Regions from separate parts of the Providencia sp. PROV208 genome, predicted to be linked through region 2. Evidence: predicted binding sites of a transcription regulator. Region 2 holds the regulator's gene; the other holds the start of a gene.
The links. The regulator sigma-54, encoded in region 2, starts transcription at its own class of promoters, with help from an activator protein. The targets are predictions, from matches to a motif close to GTTGGCACANNTTTCGCTNT.

Region 1: a site for sigma-54 is predicted at 1,552-1,571, ahead of glnA (glutamate--ammonia ligase). Genes of this name have one in related genera too.

What each region holds. Positions count from the first base shown of each region.
Region 1 covers NZ_JAMPNS010000012.1:92,609-96,016, forward strand. Annotated here, with positions in the region: gene typA (ribosome-dependent GTPase TypA) at 1-172, opposite strand, end outside; gene PR766_RS10645 (PadR family transcriptional regulator) at 598-1,344, shown strand; gene glnA (glutamate--ammonia ligase) at 1,699-3,108, shown strand; gene glnL (nitrogen regulation protein NR(II)) at 3,273-3,408, shown strand, end outside.
Region 2 covers NZ_JAMPNS010000008.1:199,780-203,187, forward strand. Annotated here, with positions in the region: gene lptA (lipopolysaccharide ABC transporter substrate-binding protein LptA) at 1-461, shown strand, start outside; gene lptB (LPS export ABC transporter ATP-binding protein) at 467-1,192, shown strand; gene rpoN (RNA polymerase factor sigma-54) at 1,256-2,701, shown strand; gene hpf (ribosome hibernation promoting factor) at 2,725-3,012, shown strand; gene ptsN (PTS IIA-like nitrogen regulatory protein PtsN) at 3,101-3,408, shown strand, end outside.

The DNA of each region.
Region 1 (3,408 bases), on a different contig from region 2:
GGATTGTAATACCACGCTCTTTCTCCAAGTCATTGGAGTCCATAACACGCTCATCAACAGTTTCACGTTCACCGAAAGTACCGGACTGTTGCAGTAATTTACCAACCAGTGTTGTCTTGCCATGGTCAACGTGAGCGATGATGGCGATGTTTCTTAAGTTTTGAATTGACAAGGATTTTTACCGTTTCATTGACAGGAAAGGAATATGCTTATTGAGTCGTTATATAGCTCAAAGCATACTTTCTACTTTAATTTGCTGTTATTTTACACGTTTTTCCACACAAGTGGAATAAATGTGAAAGCCATCACTATTAAAAAAGTTTTTAGCTAAAAAACATTCAGTTGCGTCGTCGTGCAAAAATGCTTAAAAAAATAGCAATTATCAGCACTAGGAAATCACAAAGTGGCAGGATAATACGCTAAAAAGGAAATATTAGCAGCCGAAAAAAAGAATAAAAAATAAACTTTCTTCGCCTATCACTATTTTAAATGCATTTTTTATTATTTAGATATATCTAATTTGACAGTTTAGATATATCGGAATAAAGTGAACCTATCAAATAATTTAGATATATCGAAATAATAACAGAGGTTCCTATGAGAATACATCAATGCCGTCATGTTTATTCCTCACATCATGATGAACATCAACGAGGACACGGTGGCTGCTGCCACAATGAAGAGCGCCAAGAACATCATCATGGTCATGACCATAGTGAATGTTGCCATGGTGAAGGTCGTCATGGTCGTGGACGCGGTGAAGGCTGTCATGGTGAAGGTCGTCACAGTCATGGACGCGGTGAAGGCTGCCACGGCGAAGGTCGTCACGGTCGTGGACGCGGTAAAGGCTTACGTCGCCTGTTTGACCACGGGGATCTGCATATTATGGTGCTCTCTTTAGTGGCAAAAAAACCTAGCTATGGCTATGAAATCATTAAAGACATCCAAGAAGCATCCAATGGCTTATATGTACCAAGCCCGGGCGTCATTTATCCAACATTAACGCTATTAGAAGAACAAGGCTTTTTGGAATCACAGATTGTGGAACGTAATCGCAAAAGTTTCTCTATTACACCTGAAGGGGCTGAACATCTCGCTCAGAATAAGGAAACTGAAACGGTTATCGCCCGTAAATTAGCCAAAGCACGTGAACTACAGCAAGGCAGTAATTTATCGGAAGATATCGAAATGGCAGTTAGCCGCTTTAAAGCCTTATTGCGCCACAAAATGGTACTCAAGCAACTAAATGAAGAACAAACTCACCAAATTGCCACTATCATTAATGATGCCGTCAAACAGATTGAAGAAGTTAATGCGATCTTAACTGACAGTAATGACGAGTAGCTCTGAACTTTATATTGTTACCACAATCCGCCGCGTTGTGCCTATTAATGGCGCTGCGCGGTGCGTGTTTTAACACCCACTGCCAAAATGCACCTAATTGGTGCAAAAAATCTTTTACTTGCACCAATGCAGCGCAATGATAGACTATTTTTTAGCCTCAACGTTGCCATCCTTTCGTCATAATCCACTTTTACTATGATTTCAAAAGTTGGCACGCTTTTCGCTTATACCATCCATAGAGAGCTTGCGATGTTGTTAATGAAATAATCATTCATCTTGCGAAGCCAGATAAACCAACCCATGCACATCTTAAACGCTGCGTGGGTTGATTAGACCCGACCAGGAGAGCCGAGAATGTCCGCTAAACATGTTTTATCGTTAATCGAAGAGCACAATGTTAGATTTATTGATCTGCGTTTTACCGATACCAAAGGTAAAGAGCAACACGTCACTATCCCTGCTCATCAAGTTGACGAAGACTTCTTTGAAGAAGGTCAAATGTTTGATGGTTCATCCATCGGTGGCTGGAAAGGCATCAACGAATCTGACATGGTATTAATGCCAGACGCATCTACCGCAGTGTTAGACCCATTCTACGCAGATAACACCTTAATCATCCGTTGCGATATTTTAGAGCCGGGCACTATGCAAGGCTACGATCGCGACCCTCGCTCAATCTCTAAACGCGCTGAAGACTTCCTACGTTCTAGCGGGATTGCAGATGTAGTGTTATTTGGACCAGAACCTGAATTTTTCGTGTTCGATGACATTCGTTTCGGCAATAGCATGCACAGCAGCTACTATCATATCGATGATATCGAAGCGGCATGGAATACAGGTACTAAATACGAAGGCGGTAACAAAGGTCACCGTCCTGGCGTAAAAGGCGGCTACTTCCCAGTACCACCGGTTGATTCATCACAAGATTTACGTTCTGCTATGTGTACAACAATGGAAGATATGGGCTTAGTCGTTGAAGCTCACCACCATGAAGTAGCAACCGCAGGTCAAAACGAAGTTGCAACTCGCTTTAATACGATGACGAAAAAAGCGGATGAGACTCAAATTTACAAATACGTTGTACACAACGTTGCCCATGCATACGGCAAAACCGCTACCTTTATGCCAAAACCATTAGTCGGTGATAACGGCTCTGGTATGCACTGCCACATGTCTTTATCTAAAGATGGTGTGAACCTGTTTGCAGGCGACAAATACGGCGGATTATCTGAGATGGCGCTGTACTACATCGGCGGTATCATCAAACACGCTCGCGCACTGAACGCCTTTACCAACCCGACGACTAACTCCTACAAACGTTTAGTCCCAGGCTTTGAAGCGCCAGTTATGTTAGCTTACTCAGCACGTAACCGCTCCGCATCTATTCGTATTCCAGTCGTTGCTAGCACGAAAGCGCGTCGTATTGAAGTGCGTTTCCCAGACCCGGCGGCTAACCCATACTTAGCGTTTGCTGCACAGTTAATGGCTGGTCTTGATGGCATCATCAACAAGATCCACCCTGGCGATGCAATGGACAAAAACCTGTACGATTTACCGCCAGAAGAAGCGAAAGAAATCCCAACGGTTGCGGGCTCTTTAGAAGAAGCGCTGGCTGAACTGGATAAAAACCGTGAGTTCTTAACTCGTGGTGGTGTATTTACTGACGATGCTATCGACGCTTACATCGAATTACTGCGTGCCGATATCCAACGTGTTCGTATGGCACCACACCCACTCGAATTTGAAATGTACTACAGTGCGTAACACGCCGTTCCACTGATAGTCTTTGTTGCCGTGAAGCACTTGCCCCATCTTTTGATGGGGCCTTTTCTCTGCACTGAGTGATAAACTGCAAATATTGGCTTCGACGTATCGGTTAATCAGTAAATAACGTATAATGCACCAAAATAGTGCAGGAGCAATATTACATGAAAGCCGAGCATTTACCTGTCCCCGAACATCTCCTCGATTCCTTAATCAACAGCGTATTGGTGCTGGATTATGATTTAGTCATTCATTATGCCAATCACGCCGCTTTACAGATTTTGGCGCAAAGCCCACGTA
Region 2 (3,408 bases):
AACAACCGATGACCATTAACTCGGTGAAGCAATCTCTTGATTTAGAAAAAAATGTCACCACATTTACAGATGACGTTGTGATTAAACAAGGTTCCATTGATATCAGAGCGAACAAAGTTATCGTGACACGTCCAAGCAGCGATTCCGATAAAATTGTCATTGAAGCATTTGGTACCCCCGTCACCTTCTATCAGTTACAGGACGATGGCAAACCAATTAAAGGTCACGCATCCAAAGCGCGTTATGAAGTTGATAAGCAACTGGTCACATTAACGGGTGATGCTTACCTTGAACAGCTCGACAGTAATATCAAAGGCGATAAGATCACCTATGTGGTTCCGACCCAGCAAATGGAAGCATTTAGCGATAAAGGTAAACGCGTGACCACCGTCTTATTACCAGCACAGTTACAAGAGAAAGGCCCAGCCGCACAGGGTTCATCAACTAGTAAGAGTAAATAATTGTTATGGCAACACTAACCGCAGAGAATCTGGCGAAATCCTATAAAAAACGCAGCGTAGTGACTGACGTCAGCCTTGAAGTCAAATCAGGGGAAATTGTTGGTCTCTTAGGTCCCAACGGTGCGGGTAAAACGACCACTTTTTATATGGTAGTCGGCATTGTTCAGCGGGATGCAGGTAAAATTTTAATTGATGGGGAAGATATTAGTCTATTACCTCTGCATGAGCGTGCTCGCCGTGGCATTGGCTATCTTCCTCAAGAGGCGTCTATTTTCCGTCGTTTAAGCGTTTATGACAACCTGATGGCGGTCTTAGAGATTCGTCATGACTTGAATTCAGAGCAGCGTAAAGAACGTGCAGAAGAACTGATGGAAGAGTTTAGTATTACCCATTTGCGCGACAATGTTGGTCAATCACTCTCTGGTGGTGAACGCCGCCGTGTCGAAATTGCACGTGCCCTTGCTGCCAACCCTAAGTTTATTCTGTTAGATGAGCCATTTGCAGGGGTTGACCCGATCTCCGTTTTGGATATCAAAAAGATCATCCAACATCTACGTGACTATGGTCTTGGTGTTTTAATCACCGACCATAACGTACGTGAAACGCTTGATGTCTGTGAGCGAGCCTATATCGTTAGCCAAGGACACCTGATTGCACATGGTTCTCCTGAAATGATCCTTGAAAATGAACAAGTTAAACGTGTTTATTTAGGTGAAGGCTTTAGACTGTAGTTTTGTCTTGTTGGTTGTCATGATATTGGTTGTGTTAGTGGTAATGGAGAATAAAGCACATTCATGAAGCAAAGTTTGCAGCTCAGAATCAGTCAACAACTTGCAATGACTCCCCAATTGCAGCAGGCAATCCGCTTGTTGCAATTATCCACCCTTGAGCTTCAACAAGAAATTCAACTCGCACTTGAAACCAATCCGCTACTTGAGCAAGAAGAACAATCTTCGGAACAAGATAGTGTAGATAATCAGAGCCACGAAGCGGACAGCAGCGAAATTGATACCAAAGATGCGCTAGAAAAAGAAGATATGCCTGATGAGCTACCATTGGATGCTGATTGGGATGAAATCTATACCGCGGGAACGCCTTCAGGAACCAGCAACGATTACAGCTTTGATGAGCTTCCAGTATATCAAGGGGAAACTACCCAAACGCTGCAAGACTATCTGATTTGGCAAGCGGATTTGACCCCATTTACCGATACTGATCGTGCAATTGCCACCTCGATTATTGACTCTATTGATGATTCAGGCTATCTCACTAGCCCAATCAGCGAAATCCATGAAGGTATCGATAATCCCGATATTACCTTAGAAGAAGTCATCGCTGTTTTAAAACGTATTCAACATTTTGATCCCTTGGGCGTAGCAGCTCAGGATTTAAAAGAGTGTTTGCTAATCCAGCTCTCTTTATACCCAAAAGAGACAGCAGGGCTACAAGAAGCTAAACTAATTATTAGTCATCATATTGATTTACTAGCAAATCGCGACTTTCGTCAGTTGAGCAAACTGACACGTTTAAAAGAAGATGCATTAAAAAAGGCAATTGATCTGATTCTCACGCTGAATCCTAAGCCCGGTCAATCCATCAATACTGGTGAATCGGAATATGTTATTCCCGATGTATTGGTGAAAAAAGTCGGTGGGCACTGGCAAGTTGAGTTAAATACAGATAGCATTCCTAAGTTAAGCATTAACAATCATTATGCTTCAATGGCAAATGATTCAGCCAGTGAAAGTGACTCTCAGTATATTCGTAGTCACTTACAAGATGCGAAGTGGCTGATTAAAAGCTTAGAGAGCCGCCATGAAACACTACTAAAAGTGGCGACCTGTATTGTTGAGCAACAACAAGAATTCTTTGAGTTAGGTGAAGAGTACATGAAACCGATGATTTTGGCAGATATTGCTTATCAGGTGGATATGCACGAATCGACTATCTCTCGTGTGACAACCCAAAAATACCTCCACTGCCCGCGAGGCATTTTTGAATTGAAGTATTTTTTCTCCAGTCACGTCAGTACAGACACCGGAGGAGAAGCCTCTTCCACTGCTATTCGTGCACTGGTGAAGAAGCTGATTGCTGCGGAAAACCCAGCAAAACCATTGAGTGACAGTAAATTGACGAGTATGCTGGCAGAGCAAGGTATACAAGTTGCTCGTCGAACTGTTGCTAAGTATCGTGAGTCATTATCTATTCCGCCATCAAATCAACGTAAACAGTTGGTTTAACCCAATAAGATAAGGAAGATTGTATGGAATTTCAGATTACTGGACACAATATTGAAGTTACACCGGCATTGCGCGAAACGGTTGAGAAAAAACTCAAGAAATTAGAGCAATTGTTTGATCGTATTAACAGTATCCAAGTCGTTCTGAAAGTGGAAAAAGTTCAGCAAATTGCTGAAGCCACCCTGCAACTCAACGGTGCAGAGCTTCACGCATCAGCGGAAGATGACGACATGTACGCGGCACTTGATTTACTCCTTGATAAGCTGTCACGCCAATTAACCAAACATAAAGAAAAACTGAGACAACACTAATACATTTAGCCAGTCCTTGACTGATTAATGTTCTAAACCAGATGGTGGGATACATCATCTGGTTTTGTAGTCCTAAGTGAATAATAAAATGAATAGTGATATAGAAATCCAATTAAGCGATGTTTTATCCGCCAGTTGCACACGTAATAATTTAGTTTGCACCAGCAAGAAAAGAGCATTAGAAATTATTAGTGAGTTAGCGGCCGCCGAGTTGGGATTACCGGAAAATACGGTATTTGAAGCGTTACTAACCAGAGAAAAAGTTGGCACGACAGGTATTGGTGGCGGGATTGCAATCCCCCACGGCAAGCTCAATGAAGGCGAAAGTGCTCGTGCTGCAGGCGTATTTTTGCATTTGGAAGAGCCAATTGCGTTTGATGCAATTGATAACCAACC